Regions from separate parts of the Streptomyces sp. NBC_01012 genome, predicted to be linked through region 2. Evidence: riboswitches for the same ligand, from Rfam matches in the RefSeq annotation. Region 2 holds a riboswitch; each other region holds the start of a gene.
What was found. Region 2 has a riboswitch for cyclic di-AMP ahead of OG623_RS15955 (M23 family metallopeptidase). Riboswitches for the same ligand answer to the same signal wherever they lie in the genome.

Region 1 (6,104 bases), 1.8 Mb from region 2:
ACCGCGCTTCGGCCCGCTGTTCACGGGCGCGCTGGACGGCGAGGGACTTGGCCGTGGGTTCCAGGTCGAGGGTGAGGTGGACGGAGCCGTCCTCGAAGCTGCGCTGCTGGGTGAACCCCGCATCCCGGAACACCTTGATCATCTTGTTGTTGGCGGGCAGCACCTCTGCGGCGAAGCGACGGATGCCCCGCTCCCGTGCCACCGCCGCGATGTGTTCGAGAAGGGCGGACGCCACTCCACGGCCCTGATGGGCATCCTGCACGAGGAAGGCGACCTCGGCCTCGTCCGCCGGGGCGGAGGCGGGCCTGCCCTGCGTGTCGATCCGGTCGTAGCGGACGGTGGCGATGAACTCGCCGCCGACCGTGACGGCAAGTCCCACCCGGTCGACGTAGTCGTGATGGGTGAAGCGGTGCACGTCCCGGGCGGACAGACGCGGGTACGGGGCGAAGAAGCGGTAGTACTTCGACTCGTCGGACACCTGCTCGTAGAAGCTGACCAGCCGTTCGGCATCGTCCGTGGTGATCGGCCTGATGCGCGCGGTGCCGCCGTCGCGGAGCACCACGTCCGCCTCCCAGTGGTCGGGATACACGTGAGGCGGACTCTGCTCCGGAGTGGGCTCCATGGGCCAAGACTACGACCCGGGGCACCGGTCGCGGCGAGACCTCGGCAGGGGCACGCTGAGGGTGCCGACGGGCGGTGAGCGGCCGACGACGGTGGCGGGCACGGCGGACGGTCGCGGGCACAGCAGTACGCACTGCATGAGAGACTGGTCTAGACAACCCATAGATTCGTGAAGGGCAGAACCATGGCTGAGCGCCGCGTCAACGTCGGTTGGGCCGAGGGCCTGCACGCCCGCCCCGCTTCCATCTTCGTCCGTGCCGCCACGGCCTCCGGCGTCCCCGTGACGATCGCCAAGGCCGACGGCAACCCGGTGAACGCCGCCTCCATGCTCGCGGTGCTCGGCCTGGGTGCCCAGGGTGGCGAGGAGATCGTGCTCGCGTCCGAGGCGGACAACGCCGAGGCCGCCCTCGACCGCCTGGCGAAGCTGGTCGCCGAGGGGCTCGAGGAGCTCCCGGAGACCGTCTGACTCCGGTCGCTTCGAAGCGGAGTTTTTCTGCGGAAAGGCCGCGGCACCCCACCGGGAGCCGCGGCCTTTCTGTATTCCACGACAACGCACACAGCGCTCGTTAAAACATGGATCAGGGCAGCAGAAAGAAAGCCCTGCGATAATTACTCTCTTTGTATACGGCGCTTTTGTTAATGGCGGGATCCTGCGATGTTGACGGGGTGTTGCGAAGTCCTCACCCCGGCCGCACGCGCAGTCCGCACGCCCGTCGCCTGCCCGGCCGTCCGCGCGCCCGTCGCCTGCCCCGGCGTACGCCGCAGCCGATGCGCCGCGGTGGCCCGCTCCGCGTGCTGGACGGCGAGCGCCCTGGCCCGCTCCGCGTCACGGCGCGCCACCGCGTCGACGAGGGCGCCGTGCTCGGCCCAGGAGTCCGCGGGGGCCGGCGGCTGCTCGACGGCGTACATCCAGGCGATCTTGTGCCGGAGCTGGGTGAGCAGCGCGATGAGCGCGGGGCTTCCCGAGGCCTGCGCCAGCGTCTCGTGGAACCAGCCGCCCAGGGCGCGCAGGTCCTCGCCCTCCCCCCGGCGTACGCGCTCCTGCCCCAGCTTGACCAGGCCGCGGAGCACCTTGAGATGCGCCTCGGTGCGGCGCTGGGCCGCGCGTGCGGCGCCGAGGGGTTCCAGGAGCATGCGGATCTCCAGGAGGTCGGCGGCCTCCTGCCCGGTCGGCTCGGCGACACAGGCGCCGGCGTGCCTGCGGGTGACGACGAACCCCTCGGACTCCAGGGTGCGCAGCGCCTCGCGCACGGGCACACGCGAGACGCCGTAGCGACGCGCGAGCACCTCTTCGGTGAGGCGGCTGCCCCGTTCGAAGACACCGGAGACGATGTCGTCACGGATTGCCGTGCATACCGAATGCGCGGGAATACGCATGTCCGAACCTCCGCCTTAATCACCGCGAAACGCGGCCGATCGACGCCTGTTCTGTGACTCTATTGCAATCAGCCAGAATTTCCGATGGCGGGGTGGAATCCATGGATATCTTTTGGCCGTCGAGACACTCGGCGACGAGTGCGGCACGCGCCCCGTGAGGAGGGGCGGGGTGGGGTCAGACCTGGACGCCGTGGGCGCGGAGGTAGGCGACGGGGTCCATGTCCGAGCCGTAGGCGGGGGTGGTCCTGGCCTCGAAGTGCAGGTGCGGCCCGGTGGAGTTGCCGGTCGAGCCGGAGAGGCCGATCTGCTCGCCCGAGCCGATGCTCTGACCGACGAAGACGCCGATCGAGGAGAGGTGGCCGTACTGGGTGTACGTGCCGTCCTTCATCTTGAGCACGATGTTGTTGCCGTACGCGCCGCCCCAGCCGGCCTCGACGACCGTGCCGGCGCCGACGGCGACCACGGAGGTGCCGGACGCGGCCTGGAAGTCCACGCCGGAGTGCGTGCCGGAGGACCAGAGCGCGCCGCCCGACTTGTATCCGGTGGTGACGTGCGAGCCGGCGACCGGCAGGTGGAAGGCGCCCCGCCGGGCACGCTCGGCGGCGCGGGCGGCGCGCGCCTTCTCCTCGGCGACCTCCTTGGCGCGGGCCTCGGCCTTGCGCCTGGCCTCCGCCTTGGCCTTGGCCTTGGCCTTCGCTTCGGCGGCGGCCTTCGCGGCGACGTCGGCCTGGTGTTGCTGGACCTTCGCCTGGGCGGCGATCTGGTCGGCGAGGGTGGCGTCGAGGGCGGCGGTCTGGGTCAGACCGGTACCGGTGACGGCCTGGGAGTCGGCCGCGAGAGCCGGGGAGGCGGTGGCGCCGATGACGCCGGTGGTGGCCAGGGCGGCGACGCCGGCGACCTTGGCGCTCCTGCGCGTCAGGCGGCTCGGGGCACGGTGCTTCCCGGTGGCACGGATGAACGCCATGGAGGGGCTGGGTCCTTTCCTTCCTTCTCGCCTACCGGGTTAGCGGTGGGGGTAACCCCAGGCCGTTCAGGCACTGGGGGAGGGTTCGGAGCAGGAAGGTCTCCTACGGGCCTCCAGGCCTCCGACGAGGCGCAGAGATCCGATTAACCCCAGGGACTTCATGGGTCCCCGGCTCCCCAGGCTCGCGCCTGACGGGGACTCGGCGATGGCTGCCCGGCGCCGCGGATGCGGCATTCGTCCGGCGGACAGCCGGGCCGACGCTAGAGCGGGCCGCTTCACGCCGCCAAACGAAAAGGGCCTTTTGTCGCACATCACACAGGATGAAAACGGCATTTCTCTGCACATCGGACAAACAACAGGACCCCGGCGGAAACCACCCGCCGGGGTCCTGCATGTCCTGTTCCGTCAGCCGCTGACGACCGACACCTCGCCGATGCCGAGTGCCTTCACGGGCTCGGCGATCTGCGCGGCGTCCCCGACCAGGACGGTGACCAGCCGGTCGACCGGGAAGGCGTTGACCACGGCGGCGGTCGCCTCGACCGTGCCGGTGCCGGCCAGGCGTGCGTACAGCTCGGCCTGGTAGTCGTCCGGGAGGTGCTGCTCCACCTGGTCGGCCAGGGTGCTTGCGACGGAGGCCGCCGTCTCGTACTTCAGCGGGGCGACGCCCACGAGGTTCTGCACGGCCGTCTCACGCTCGGCGTCGGTGAGTCCCTCGGCCGCCAGGGTGCGCAGGACCTTCCAGAGGTCGTCGAGCGCGGGCCCGGTGGACTCCGTGTCGACGGAGCCGCTGATCGCGAGCATCGCCGCGCCCGTGGTCCCGGACGAGGAGCCGGGCGCCGTCGAGCGCAGCACCTGCCCGAAGGCCCGGACACCGTAGGTGTAGCCCTTCTCCTCACGCAGCACGCGGTCGAGCCGGGAGGTGAGGGTGCCTCCCAGGCAGTACGTGCCGAGCACCTGGGCCGGCCACACGCTGTCGTGCCGGTCCGCGCCGATACGGCCGATCAGCAGCTGCGTCTGGACGGCTCCTGGGCGGTCCACGATGACCACACGGCCGGTGTCGTCCGCGGTGATCGGAGGCACGGGCCTGGCCTGGCCCGCGTTGCCCGACCAGTCACCGAGGGTCTCGGCGAGCAGCGCGTCCAGGTCGACCCCGGTGAGGTCACCGACGACGACCGCCGTCGCCGTGGACGGACGCACATGGGCGTCGTAGAAGGCGCGTACGGCCGCGGCGTCGATCCGCCCGACCGTCTCCTCCGTGCCCAGACGCGGACGCGACATCCGCGCCGTGGCGGGGAAGAGCTCCTTGGAGAGCTGCTTGGCGGCCCGCCGGGCCGGGTTGGCCTGCTCGTGCGGGATCTCGTCGAGGCGGTTGCCCACCAGACGCTCGACCTCGCTCTCCGCGAAGGCGGGGGCCCGCAGGGCCTCGGCGACCAGGCCGAGTGCCTTGGTCAGCCGGGAGACCGGGACCTCGAGGGAGACGCGGACGCCCGGGTGGTCGGCGTGTGCGTCGAGCGTGGCGCCGCACCGCTCGAGTTCGGCGGCGAACTCCTCCGCGGAGTGCTTGTCCGTGCCCTCGGACAGCGCGCGCGCCATGATCGTGGCCACTCCGTCGAGGCCGTCGGGCTCGGCGTCCAGCGGGGCGTCGAGGAAGATCTCCACGGCGACGACCTGCTGGCCGGGACGGTGACAGCGCAGCACGGTCAGCCCGTTGGGCAGGGCGCCGCGCTCGGGCGCGGGGAAGGCCCAGGGCCTGGCCTCGCCTGCGGTCGGCTGCGGGTGGTACTCCATCGCTACTCCAGTCACGGCGGCGTCGGTCACTTGTCGGCCCCTTCGGGCGCGTCGGTGCCCTCTGTCTCATCGGCCGGTTCGACCGGCTCGTAGACCAGGACCGCACGGTTGTCGGGGCGCAGGTGTGCCCTGGCGGCGGCCTTGACCTCGTCGGCCGTCACGTCGAGCACCCGGCCCACCGCGGTCAGGGCGAGCTGCGGGTCGCCGAACAGGACGGCGTACCGGCAGAGTTCGTCCGCGCGGCCGGCGACCGTGCCGAGACGGTCCAGCCACTCGCGCTCCAGCTGCGCCTGGGCGCGCTCCATCTCCTCGGGCGTGGGGCCCTCTTCGGCGAAGCGGTTCAGCTCCTCGTCGACGGCCGCCTCGATCTGCGGCACCTCGACGCCCCCGGACGTCTTGACGTCCAGCCAGCCGAGCGAGGGCGCGCCGGCCAGCCTGAGCAGCCCGAACCCCGCGGCCACCGCCGTACGGTCGCGGCGCACCAGCCGGTTGTGCAGGCGGGACGACTCGCCGCCACCCAGCACCGTCAGCGCCAGGTCAGCGGCGTCGCACTCGCGCGTGCCGTCGTGCGGAAGCCGGTAGGCGGCCATCAGCGCACGCGCGGGAACCTCCTCCTGGACCACTTCGCGCAGCTGTTCGCCGATGGTGCCCGGCAGGGTGCCGTCGCGCGGCGGCTGCTTGCCGTCGTGGGACGGGATGGAGCCGAAGTACTTCTCGATCCAGGCGAGCGTCTGCTCCGGGTCGATGTCCCCGACCACGGAGAGCACCGCGTTGTTCGGCGCGTAGTACGTGCGGAAGAACGCCTGTGCGTCCGCCAGCGTCGCCGCGTCCAGGTCGGCCATCGAACCGATCGGCGTGTGGTGGTACGGGTGGCCCTCCGGGTAGGCGAGGGCGGTGAGCTTCTCGAAGGCCGTGCCGTACGGGACGTTGTCGTAGCGCTGGCGTCGCTCGTTCTTCACGACGTCCCGCTGGTTCTCCATGGACTCCTCGTCGAGCGCGGCGAGCAGTGAGCCCATCCGGTCGGCCTCGAGCCACAGGGCGAGCTCCAGCTGGTGCGTGGGCATCGTCTCGAAGTAGTTGGTGCGCTCGAAGCTGGTCGTGCCGTTCAGGGAACCGCCGGCTCCCTGCACGAGCTCGAAGTGCCCGTTCCCCTTGACCTGGCCCGAGCCCTGGAACATCAGGTGCTCGAAAAGGTGAGCCAGGCCCGTGCGCCCCTTGACCTCGTGGCGCGAGCCGACGTCGTACCAGAGGCAGACCGCGGCGACGGGGGTCAGATGGTCCTCGGAGAGCACCACGCGCAGGCCATTGGCCAGACGGTGCTCGGTCGCCGTCAAGCCGCCGGAGCCGGCCTGGG
Region 2 (6,104 bases):
CAGTCCAAGTACGACACCGCCATCCAGGGCGGCGGGCTACCCGATGTCGGGGGTGTGGGCGCCGCGATGGTCGCCGGAATCACCGCGCAGGACGCGCTGGAGCCGCTGGACGACCGGGTCGACGCGAGCTCGCTCAAGGGCAAGCTCAACGACGCGATGGTCGAGAGCGTACGGAGCGCCGCGGGCCGCAACGAGATGTACACGGTGCCGATCAGCGCGACCAACGGTGTCCTCTACTACCGCACGGACCTGTTCAAGAAGGCCGGTCTCGGGGAGCCGGACACCTGGGACGCCTTCTACGAGGCCGCGGCGAAGCTGACGAACCGGAAGAAGAACCAGTTCGGCTACACCATCCGCGGTGGCCCGGGTTCGATCGCCCAGGCGCTGGACGCGATGTACGGGCAGTCGGGCATCGACTCCTTCTGGGACGACTCGGGGAAGAAGACCACGGTCAACGACCCGAAGAACGTCGCGGCGCTGGAGAAGTACGCCGGCCTGTACCGGAAGACCACCCCGGAGGCCGACCTCAACAACGACTTCACCAAGATGGTCGCCCAGTTCGACTCCGGCAGCATCGCCATGCTCAACCACAACCTGGGGTCCTACCAGGACCATGTGGTTTCGCTGGGCGGCGACACGTTCCGCGGGATCCCGCAGCCCGAACTGGCCGACGGGACCCGGGTGATGGTCTCCAACCCGGTCTCCGGCCTCGGTCTGCTCAAGTCCTCCGAGAACAAGGCGGCGGCCTGGAAGTTCATCGAGTTCGCGGCCTCGCACGCGTCGAACTCCAAGTTCAGCGAGTCCGCGGGCCTGATCCCGGCCAACAAGGAGGCCGCCGAGGACCCCTGGCTCGACGAGTCGGAGACCACGCAGCTCGGCGCCGAGGCGCTGTTCTCGGGCGACACCACGATCGTCCAGCTTCCCTACTACCTGCCCGACTGGAACACCCTGTCCAAGGCCGACAGCGAATCGGGCTTCCAGAAGGTGCTGCTCGGGAAGATGAGCGCCAAGGACTTCCTGGACACGTTCGCCGAAGACCTCGACGAGGCCCAGGCGGAGTGGAAGGAGCAGCAGGGCTGACGGATCGGGAGGCGCGCCCTCCCCTCAGTCCAGGCCCTCCTCCCGCAACTCGTACATCAGGAGGAACGTCCGGTAGGTGTCCGCGGACACGTCCATGCAGACGTCCGGCCGGTTGGTCAGCGTCGACGTGTTGTCGAGTGCCTTTCGGCAGGCGGCCACGGTCTCGGCCTCGGACGGGATGTTCGAGATGAACGCGGCGATGAGCAGGACCACCGCGAGGACGACCACACCGATACGGATGCGCATGGTCTCCCAACGACCGCGCGGCCGGGCCGGTCACTCGGGTCGGTCAGCCGGGTCGGTCACAGGCCGGCCGGACGGGCCGGGCGCTCCGGCCGGGTACGGCTTGCCGCCCGGTCATTCGTGGTCGTCGGGGACCGGCGGCAGGTCGGGCTCGACGAACAGGCCCGCGTACTGCGGAGTGGGCAGCGGCGCCGCGGTGCCCGTGTCGGCGGTCGTGACGGCGGACGTGCCGTCGGAGCGCCGCTGGGTCGTGCGGGCAGACGTGTCGGTCATCTCGGGTGTCCTGTACGTAGGTGTGTGGTGAGAGCCCAGTGACCGAGGTGCCGCGACAGAAGCCGGACCGGTCCCGACCGGTAGGGCGAAGAAACGCCGCTACCGGTGCCGCGCCGCTCCGGGGGCGTCCGGATCATCGTGCGGTGCATGCAGACTGTAACCCTCCCAGCACGGCTTTCCCTCGGTATTGCGCGCCCGGCGTGACGGCCGTCGGTGCGCAGAGGGCCCGATGTTCTGGTTTGCGCCCATGTGCCTGACAATTTTCCGGAATGCGGGCCGAGTTGGCGCGTCGTGTCGAGGTCGGAGGGCTGCCGGGCCTGGAGCGAGGCGGGGGCCGCGGACCGTATTGGTCGGAGCGCCGTCCCGGATGGCGTAGAGTTGTCATCACAACGGCGCGGGGTGGAGCAGCTCGGTAGCTCGCTGGGCTCATAACCCAGAGGTCGCAGGTTCAAATCCTGTCCCCGCTACTGAAGACAGAGGCCCGGATCCTTTCGAGGATCCGGGCCTCTGTCGTATGCCGTCGTCCGGCTACGGCGCCTACGGCCAGGAGGCGTACGGGCGCGGCGGCCGGTCTGGCGGCGGGTGACGACGCGGTGCAGGACAGCGCGCGACGGCACAGCGAGTGGCTGTCGGTGACCATGGAGGTCACGCGGGCGCATGTGACCGGCATCGCGGAGATGTACGTCGCCGATTCCCGCTTCGGGAGGAACTACGATCGCCACGGGGACGGAACCGCCGTCTTCGTACGGGACGCACTGACGCTCTACGCGCAGCGCCGGCTCTCCGACCGACCACCGGGGGACGGGGCTCGGCGCGCTCCTCCCTTTGGCCGATGGCGATGCGTCGTTCGGCGCGGCTCCGGCCGGCCTGGGTGGGGCGCGGTACCGTCCGCACCCGTGGGCGGAGCGGGCAGGAGCGAACAGGTGGGGAAGCGGGACGAACGGCGGGGCGGCACGGTCGGGAACTCCCGTTCCCGGCGGTTCGTGCGGGTGCTGCCCGTCCTGATGATCTGCGCCGGTGTGATCTTCGACTTCGCGACGCCGACCGAGGTCACCGCCGTACCGCTCTTCGCCGCGGCCCCGCTGATCGCCGCCCCCTTCTTCTCGCCGGGCGGCACCGCGCGTATCGGCATGGCAGCGACCCTCGTGGTGCTGGTCATCCGGATCTCGTCCGGCGCGCTCGGCGAGGTCGTGCCGCTCACCGACCTCTTCACCCTGGTCACCGTCTCCGTGCTGTCCCTTCTCATCAACCGCGTCGTGCGCCGTATGAACGAGCAGCTGGCCTCGGCCAGGGTCATCGCGGAGACCGCGATGCGCGCGGTGCTCCCGAGGCCCGAGGACCGGGTCGGCGGGCTGCTGGTCGCGGCGCGGTACGAGGCGGCCCAGGCGGACGAGTTCGTCGGCGGCGACCTGTACGCCGTCGCGGACACGCCGTTCGGGGTGCGCCTGGTCCTCGGGGACGTACGGGGCAAGGGGCTGGACGCCGTAGGCGCGGTGGCCGTCGTGATCGGGGCGTTCCGGGAGGCCGCCGAGCGGGATCTGTCGCTCGAAGCGGTGGTCCAGCGGCTGGAGCGGGCGCTGGAGCGTGAGGGCTCGCGGCGGGGAGGCTTCGACACGGTGGAGGGGTTCGTCACCGCCGTCATCGCGGAGATCCCGTCCGGATCCCAGACGCTGCGGGTCATCAACCGCGGGCATCCCGAGCCCCTCGTGCTGCACGGGGACGGGGCGCTCGACGTGCTGACGCCGTCGGCGCCCGCGCTGCCGCTCGGGATGGGGCTCGGCACCTGGACCGACCGGGCGGACGAGTGGACCCTGCCGGCCGGGTCGATGTTCCTGGCGTTCACCGACGGGCTCTCCGAGGCGCGGAACACGAAAGGCGTCTTCTACGACCCGGCGGCCCGGCTGCGCGGCCGGCTGTTCCCCGGGCCCGACGAACTGCTGTCCGCGCTCACCGACGACGTACGGCTGCACACCGGGGGAAGGTCGACGGACGACCTGGCGCTCCTCGCGGTCGGCCGTCCCGCGCACGGTCAGCAGGAGCGGCGGACGACGGTGAAGATCGTGGGGCGGGACGGTGGATGACCCGTCGCGACGGTGTGTAGCCGAAGAACCTCGCTCCGCATAACATTTGACGCACCGTCAGAAACTGTCGGGCGGATGAAGCGCACTCAAGTCGCCCGTTTGCACCCGGTTGACCCCTTAAAGTCCAGGCCGGAGTCCTGACTGATCTATGGGAACAGCTTGGAATCGGACCCGGGTGTCTATTAACGTTCGATAACGCAGCGCGGTTGTACCTGCCGCCGCCAGAGGTGGCACCGCGCGCAGCGCCGAATTCCGCAAGGGAACCGGGGAACCACCTACATGGGGTGAATCGGACACCTGTGTCTCGCGAGAGGCGAAGGGGCCCGTAGGAGACCTTCCTGCTCCGAACCCGTCAGCTAACCCGGTAGGCGAGAAGGAAGGAAAGGAGCGCGCCCACGTGGCGTCCAACAAGCCTGCCCCCGAGGCCCCGTCACCCTTCAGGACCGACAGCTTCGGTGATGAGGACAGGACATGGGAGGAATGGAACCCCGACGAGGAGTCCATCCGTCCCGTACGCGGTCGGCATCGCGTGGCCAAGCAGCGAGGTCTCGCCCGTAGCTCCACCGTCCTCGGCGTCGGCGTCATCGCGGCAGTCGGTGCGGGTGGCATGGCCACCGCGCAGAGCAAGCCGCCGGTCTCCATCTCTCTTCCCGATTCCATCGTGGACAACCTCCCCGACGCCAAGTCCCTTCCCGGCGTCGGCGCGTTCATGTCCCACGACTCCTCCGCGGACCAGGAGGCGGTCGCCGAGACCGCAGCCCCGCTGACCAGCGCGGGCATCACCGCAGCCGAGGCCGACCAGGGCGCCACCGACGCAGGCGAGGCGCTTCGCGCCCGTATCCTCCAGCAGGCCGAGCAGCAGCAGGCCGGGGCCGACGCGGAGGCCAGGGCCGCCCAGGAGAAGGCGGCCGAAGAGGCCGCAGCGGCCGAGGCGGCGAAGCAGCAGAGCGAGGCCGAGGCGAAGGCCGCCGCGAAGAAGAAGGCGGCCGAAGAGGCGGCGAAGAAGAAGGCAGAGGCCGAGCGCCTCGCCAAGCTCGCCGCCAGCTACGCCATTCCGACCTCCTCGTACACCATCACCTCGACGTTCGGCGAGGCCGGCTCGATGTGGTCGTCCGGCTATCACACCGGGCTGGACTTCGCGGCTCCGACCGGTACGCCGGTCAAGGCCGTGCACGGCGGCACCGTGAAGTCGGCCGGCTGGTCCGGCGCGTACGGCTACCGCACGGTCCTGGAGCTCGATGACGGCACGGAGATCTGGTACTGCCACCAGTCCTCGATGGACGTCACCGCCGGGCAGAAGGTCACCACGGGCGACACCATCGGCCGTGTCGGCGCCACGGGCAACGTGACCGGCCCGCACCTCCACCTGGAGGTCCACACCCCGGACGGCTCCGGCATCGACCCGATGAGCTGGCTGCGCAGCAAGGGCCTCACGGTCTGACCTCGGCGGGAGAGCCTGCTCGACCGCGCCGGTGACCGGCGCACCGTAACCCCGGCGGCCCTGACGCACGACCCCCCGACGTCAGGGCCGTCGGCCTGCCCGGATCGGCCTGCCCGGATCGTGAGGCGCCGACGACCGGGTGACGGGACCAGGCGTCGGCCTGACGGGCCGGGTGCGCCCTGACGGGCCGGGTGCGTCCTGACGGGCCCGGTGCGGCCCGCGCATCCGGAATAGCCGCTTCGGTCAACTGGTTGTCGCGGGGTATGACATCTCTGCGCCCGCTCGGTACCTCGAGCCTCCAGGTCTTCCCCCTCTCCCTCGGCGGCAACGTCTTCGGCTGGACGGCCGACGAGAGGCAGACCTTCGCCGTCCTCGACGCGTACACGGCGGCCGGCGGCAACTTCATCGACACCGCCGACTCGTACAGCGCCTGGATCCCCGGCAACCAGGGTGGTGAGTCGGAGACGCTCATCGGCAAGTGGCTGGCGGCCCGTGCCCGCCGCGACGATGTCGTCATCGCCACCAAGGTCAGCGGCCACCCCGACTTCAAGGGACTGTCGGCCACCAACATCAAGGCGGCGGCCGAGGCCTCGCTGCGCCGGCTCGGCACGGACCACATCGACCTCTACTACACGCACCACGACGACGAGAGCGTCCCTGTCGAGGAGATCATCACCGCGCTCGACCAGCTGGTGAAGGCCGGCACCGTGCGGGAGATCGCCGCCTCCAACATCAGCCCCGAGCGGCTCCAGGCCTCCCTGGACTTCTCCGAGCGCGAGGGCCTGGCGCGTTACGTCGCCCTGCAGCCGAACTACAACCTCGTCTCGCGCGACACCTACGAGGGCGCGCTCCAGGACACGGCGGCCGGCGCCGGTCTTGCCGGGGTCCCCTACTTCGCGCTCGCCTCGGGCTTCCTCACCGGCAAGTACCGGCCGGGGACGTCGGTCGAGAGCGCCCGGGCGGAGGGGGCGCGCAAGCACCTGGAG
Region 3 (6,104 bases), 1.1 Mb from region 2:
TGCGCGGGCGGCAGGACCGTGGTGCTGCTGGTGGGCGGCGAGGGCGATCAGCGGCTCACCGACGGCCTGGCCAGGCTCGGCGGCTCGGGCCGGGTGCAGATGCCGGACCTGGAGCTGCTGCCCGGCTCGTACGACCTGCCGGGTGCCAGGCTCCTGGACCTGGTGCAGGTCATGGACCGGATCAGGCTCGAATGCCCCTGGACGTCCCGGCGGACCCACGAGGGCCTCGCGAAGTACGCCATCGAGGAGGCGTACGAGCTGGTCGAGGCCATCGAGGACGGCGACCGTGAGGAACTGCGCGAGGAACTCGGCGACGTACTGCTCCAGGTCGTCTTCCATGCCCGTATCGCGCAGGAGGACCAGGACGAGCCGTTCGGCATCGACGACGTCGCGGCCACGATCGTCGAGAAGCTGATCCATCGTCATCCGCATGTGTTCGGCGACGAGACCGCCGAGACCCCGGAGGACGTCCACGCGCACTGGCTCCGTACGAAGGCGATCGAGAAGCAGCGCGCGTCGGTCACCGACGGGGTGCCGATCGGCCAGCCCGGTCTCGCGCTCGCCGCCAAGCTCGGCAGCAGGGTGCGTACGGCCGACCTCGACGCCCCGCTCCCGGAAGGCGAGGGCGTCGGCCACCAGCTGCTCGCCATCGCCGTACAGGCCGAGCGGGACGGCACCGACCCCGAGGCCGCTCTGCGGGAGGCCGCCCGCGCCTACCGGGACGCGATCCGGACGGCCGAGGGCCTCGACGGTCCCGGGACCGCTTCCGACGGCGTCGAGGAGTGAACGGCTGCCCCGGGAAGACCCCCGCACCCGACCCCGGAACCCCACCCCCGCCCGCCCCCGAGCTCTTCACCTGGGAGTTCGCCACCGACCCGTACCCCGCCTACGCCTGGCTCCGCGAGCACAGCCCCGTGCACCGCACCCAGTTGCCGAGCGGTGTGGAGGCCTGGCTGGTGACCCGTTACGCCGATGCCAGGCAGGCACTCGCCGACACCCGGCTCTCCAAGAACCCGGCTCACCACGCGGGCTCCGCGAACGCCAAGGGCAAGACGGGCATTCCGGGCGAGCGCAAGGCGGAGCTGATGACGCATCTGCTGAACATCGACCCGCCCGACCACACCCGGCTGCGCCGGCTCGTGTCCAAGGCGTTCACCCCGCGCCGGGTCGCGGAGTTCGCGCCGCGCGTGCAGGAGCTGACGGACCGCCTCATCGACTCGTTCATCGAGGAGGGGAAGGCGGACCTCATCCATGACTTCGCGTTCCCCCTGCCCATCTACGCGATCTGTGACCTGCTGGGCGTGGACCGCGAGGACCAGGACGACTTCCGCGACTGGGCCGGCATGATGATCCGGCACGGCGGCGGGCCGCGTGGCGGGGTGGCCAGGTCGGTCAAGAAGATGCGCGGCTATCTCGCCGAACTCATCCACCGTAAAAGGGAGAATCCCGGCGACGACCTGATCTCCGGACTGATCCGGACGAGCGACCACGGGGAGCACCTCAGCGAGAACGAGGCGGCGGCGATGGCCTTCATCCTCCTTTTCGCCGGCTTCGAGACGACGGTGAACCTCATCGGCAACGGCACGTACGCGCTGCTGCGCAACCCCTCGCCGCGTGAGCGCCTGGAGCGTTCGCTGGCCGCGGGGGAGACCGGGCTGCTCGCCACCGGCATCGAGGAGCTGCTGCGCTACGACGGTCCGGTGGAGCTCGCGACCTGGCGTTACGCCACCGAACCCGTGACGCTGGGAGGGCAGGACATCGCGGCCGGGGACCCCGTCCTCGTGGTGCTGGCCGCCGCCGACCGGGACCCGGAGCGATTCCAGGATGCGGACACCCTGGACCTTGCGCGGAGTGACAATCAGCACCTCGGATACGGGCACGGCATCCACTACTGCCTGGGGGCGCCGCTGGCCCGGCTGGAGGGGCAGGCAGCCCTGGCGACGCTGCTCGGACGCCTCCCCGACCTGCGGCTCGCTGCGGAACCTGCCGATTTGCGCTGGCGCGGCGGGCTCATCATGCGTGGACTGCGCACACTTCCCGTCGAGTTCGCTCCCGGGGATCGGATCGAGAAAGGTGACAATCGGTCAACTCTGTGACTTCGGCGTGATCTCCGCTGCATCGACTTGTGACACACGTTCGAGTACGGCTAGGTTCACGGTTCGACTCACCCGTCACATGTCAGTCACACGGAAGGCAATCCCATGGGCTCCGCGACCGGCAGACACCGCCGCCCTCGCCAGGCACCCGCCATCGTCGTCGCCGCAGGCGTCACAGGGTCGGCGATTGCCATCCCGCTCCTCAGCGCCGGTGGCGCTCAGGCCGCTGACGCGTCGACCTGGGACCGGGTCGCCGAATGCGAGAGCGGCGGCGTGTGGAGTGCCGACCTCGGCAACGGCCGCTACGGCGGTCTGCAGTTCACGCAGGACACCTGGTCGGACTACGGCGGTGGGGAGTACGCGCGCCGCGCCGACCTCGCCAGCCGCTCGCAGCAGATCGCGGTCGCCGAGAAGGTGCTGGAGGACAAGGGCCCGCAGGCGTGGGCCAGCTGCGCGGTGATCTCCGGGCTCGCCCTGGACGGGGCGCTGCCGGGCGTGGACCCGGGCGACGAGGCCTCCGCCGACCCCTCGGACACGGCGACCCCGTCCGAAACCCCCTCGTCCGAGGCGACGGACCCGGCGGAATCCGCGGATCCGTCGGACGAGAAGGGCGGTTCCGGCGACTCGGACAGCTCCGACGCGAAGGACGAGGCGGGCAAGGACGCTTCCGGCGACGCGACGGACGAGGACAGCGGCTCGGACAAGGGTGACGGAGCGGGCGCCTCGGCGTCCGCGACCCCGTCCCCCGGGGCCACCGGCTCCTCCGGCGCCTCGAAGGGCGACGGGGCGAAGGCCGGCAAGCACCGCGGCACCCCGGCGCCCGAGGCGGGCGCGGAGCGGGGCGACGGGCGGGAGTCCGGCCGGCACGCCTCGCGCGGCGAGTCCGACGCGCGTCAGGACGCCGAGGGGACGTACACCGTCCGCGAGGGCGACAACCTGTGGGCCATCGCCGAGGCGCAGGACCTCTCCGGCGGCTGGACGGCGCTCTACGAGGCCAACAAGGACGAGCTGGGCTCGGACCCGGACCTGATCCTTCCGGGACAGAGCCTGGACCTCCTCGGCCTCAACTGATCAAAAGCGGGAAAACACCCCGAAACCAGGGGTAGTTCAGAGACCTATGTCCACTTATGCGTAAGTGAGACATGGGTCTCTTTGCTTCAACCGGTGCGCCCGGTCCGTCCGGTCCGTCCATTTCGGCTCCGACCTGCGAAAATGATCCGCCTGGCCGGACCGGTACGGGCTGATTGGTCGTTATGTCCATCTTTGAATGTGAGGGTTGCGTGTGTTTACGGTCGGAGCCGCTCGCACCGCGGGCACCTTCGACCGTCACGCCGAATCCTGCCGTCGGCCGAAGGGAACCGACGCGTAAAGCGCCGTAGGCAGGAGCGGGGGACCCAGGTAAGCGCCGGACTCGGCCGTCGGAGGACGGGCGGAGTGCGGCTAGGGGTGAAGTCGTCCGCGAGTAGGGCGACCGGGCACACTCACAGCCCGAACCCGACAGCTCACCTCGTAGGCGTCGGTGAGGAGAACCATGCTGCTTTCCAGCAAGGGCAAGCACCGCCGCCCGTCCAAGGCCGTCCGTGTCGCCACCCTGGCCGGTGTCGCCGGTGCCGCTGTCGCCGTCCCGCTGATGGGCGCGACCGGCGCCTCCGCCGCTTCCGTCGACACCTGGGACGCCGTCGCCCAGTGCGAGTCGGGTGGCGACTGGTCCATCAACACCGGCAACGGTTACTACGGCGGTCTGCAGTTCTCGCAGTCCAGCTGGGCCGCCGCCGGCGGTACGCAGTACGCCGCCCGCGCCGACCTGGCCACCAAGGACCAGCAGATAGCCGCGGCCGAGAAGCTCCTCGACATCCAGGGCCCGGGTGCCTGGTCCTGCGCCGGAGCCGGCGGGCTGACGAACGACGGTGTGGACCCGGGCGTCGACACCGGCTCCTCCGCGAAGAACGGCGACACGGACCCGCAGGCCACCCAGGAGCGCACGACCGAGCAGCCCACCACGCGCAGCGAGAAGCGCACCGCGCCCGAGAAGACCGTCACCACGCCGACCGGCGACAAGGTCGAGAAGGGTGACGGCGAGTACAAGGTGAAGGCCGGCGACACCCTGAGCAAGATCGCCGAAGCGAAGAAGGTCGACGGCGGCTGGGAGAAGCTCTTCAAGCTGAACGACGACATCGTCGACGACGCCGACCTGATCTTCCCGGGGCAGCAGCTCCACCTGAAGTAGGCGAGCGGCTCCATCTGAAGGAGCCGGAAACAGCCCGGGGTGCTCCTCCTGCCCCGGAGACCCGGCCCGGCGTGCTGACCCCCCGCACGCCGGGCCGACGGTCGCTCGCCGTAGAATTTTTTGAGCTTTGCCCGAAATGTGGATCCTTGGGTCCTTTTTCGTCCCAGGAGACGGGCGCACGGCCGACGGAGCGCCATGAGCCGGTTAGGCTCGTGGCGCAAGGCCACAGTGACCCTGCACAACCAGTGTCAGATCCCAGAAGGAGATGCCTCGTGCCGTCCATCGACGTCGTCGTAGCCAGGGAAATCCTCGACTCCCGGGGTAACCCCACGGTCGAGGTCGAGGTTGGCCTCGACGACGGCAGCACGGGACGTGCTGCTGTTCCGTCCGGCGCCTCCACCGGTGCGTTCGAGGCCATTGAGCTTCGCGACGGTGACCCCAACCGCTACCAGGGCAAGGGCGTCGAGAAGGCCGTCCTCGCCGTGATCGAGCAGATCGGCCCGGAGCTCGTCGGCTATGACGCCACCGAGCAGCGTCTCATCGACCAGGCGATGTTCGACCTGGACGCGACCGAGAACAAGGGCTCCCTCGGCGCCAACGCCATCCTCGGTGTCTCGCTGGCCGTGGCGCACGCCGCGTCCGAGGCGTCCGACCTCCCGCTGTTCCGCTACCTCGGCGGCCCGAACGCGCACCTGCTGCCCGTTCCGATGATGAACATCCTGAACGGCGGCTCGCACGCCGACTCCAACGTGGACATCCAGGAGTTCATGATCGCGCCGATCGGCGCCGAGTCCTTCTCCGAGGCCCTGCGCTGGGGCGCGGAGGTCTACCACACGCTGAAGAAGGTCCTGAAGACCAAGGGCCTGTCCACCGGTCTCGGTGACGAGGGCGGCTTCGCCCCGAACCTCGAGTCGAACCGCGCCGCCCTCGACCTCATCCTCGAGGCCGTCAAGGAGGCCGGTTACGTCCCGGGCCGCGACATCGCGCTCGCGCTCGACGTCGCCGCGTCGGAGTTCTACAAGGACGGCGTCTACGAGTTCGAGGGCAAGTCCCGCTCGGCCGCCGAGATGACCGAGTACTACGAGGAGCTCGTCTCCGCGTACCCGCTGGTCTCCATCGAGGACCCGCTGTACGAGGACGACTGGGCCGGCTGGAAGGTCATCACCGACCGGCTGGGCTCCCAGGTGCAGATCGTCGGTGACGACCTGTTCGTCACCAACCCCGAGCGCCTGTCGCGCGGCATCGAGGAGGGCTCGGCCAACGCCCTGCTCGTGAAGGTCAACCAGATCGGTTCGCTGACCGAGACCCTGGACGCCGTCGAGCTGGCCCAGCGCAACGGCTTCAAGTGCATGATGTCCCACCGCTCCGGTGAGACCGAGGACGTCACCATCGCCGACCTCGCCGTCGCCGTGAACTGCGGCCAGATCAAGACCGGCGCCCCGGCCCGCTCGGACCGCGTCGCCAAGTACAACCAGCTGCTGCGTATCGAGGAGATCCTCGACGACGCAGCGGTGTACGCCGGTCGTTCGGCGTTCCCGCGGTTCCGCTACGAGGGCTGACGGCCCGAGTCCGGAGCACCAGCCTCCGTCCGTCCCCGCATCCGGTCCCGTACCGTGTGCGGGGACGGACGTGCGTAACGGGGAGGCGTGAGACATGGCCGGGAAGGACCGCGACCGGTTCTCCACCGCGACCAGGCTGCGACTGCTCGGTGAGCAGACGGCGGCCCGTGTCTACCGGTCCCAGAGCCGCCGTCAGGCCCGGCGCTCCAGGCTCACCGGGCG

Region 1: another riboswitch for cyclic di-AMP. It lies ahead of OG623_RS07695 (M23 family metallopeptidase); the one in region 2 lies ahead of OG623_RS15955 (M23 family metallopeptidase).
Region 3: another riboswitch for cyclic di-AMP. It lies ahead of OG623_RS20855 (transglycosylase family protein); the one in region 2 lies ahead of OG623_RS15955 (M23 family metallopeptidase).

What each region holds. Positions count from the first base shown of each region.
Region 1 is NZ_CP108688.1:1,771,197-1,777,300, forward strand. Features, by position in the region: gene OG623_RS07680 (GNAT family N-acetyltransferase) at 1-622, opposite strand, end outside; gene OG623_RS07685 (HPr family phosphocarrier protein) at 806-1,087, shown strand; gene OG623_RS07690 (GntR family transcriptional regulator) at 1,258-1,998, opposite strand; gene OG623_RS07695 (M23 family metallopeptidase) at 2,174-2,962, opposite strand; cyclic di-AMP (ydaO/yuaA leader) riboswitch at 2,976-3,177, opposite strand; gene OG623_RS07700 (M16 family metallopeptidase) at 3,368-4,750, opposite strand; gene OG623_RS07705 (M16 family metallopeptidase) at 4,777-6,104, opposite strand, start outside.
Region 2 is NZ_CP108688.1:3,555,548-3,561,651, reverse strand. Features, by position in the region: gene OG623_RS15985 (ABC transporter substrate-binding protein) at 1-1,080, shown strand, start outside; gene OG623_RS15980 (hypothetical protein) at 1,105-1,326, opposite strand; gene OG623_RS15975 (hypothetical protein) at 1,438-1,596, opposite strand; tRNA gene OG623_RS15970 (tRNA-Met) at 1,990-2,063, shown strand; partial or broken gene OG623_RS15965 (TipAS antibiotic-recognition domain-containing protein) at 2,025-2,351, shown strand; gene OG623_RS15960 (PP2C family protein-serine/threonine phosphatase) at 2,520-3,677, shown strand; cyclic di-AMP (ydaO/yuaA leader) riboswitch at 3,911-4,063, shown strand; gene OG623_RS15955 (M23 family metallopeptidase) at 4,075-5,118, shown strand; gene OG623_RS15950 (aldo/keto reductase) at 5,382-6,104, shown strand, end outside.
Region 3 is NZ_CP108688.1:4,607,773-4,613,876, forward strand. Features, by position in the region: gene OG623_RS20840 (nucleoside triphosphate pyrophosphohydrolase) at 1-786, shown strand, start outside; gene OG623_RS20845 (cytochrome P450) at 783-2,096, shown strand; gene OG623_RS20850 (transglycosylase family protein) at 2,202-3,167, shown strand; cyclic di-AMP (ydaO/yuaA leader) riboswitch at 3,458-3,627, shown strand; gene OG623_RS20855 (transglycosylase family protein) at 3,628-4,323, shown strand; gene eno (phosphopyruvate hydratase) at 4,596-5,882, shown strand; gene OG623_RS20865 (septum formation initiator family protein) at 5,977-6,104, shown strand, end outside.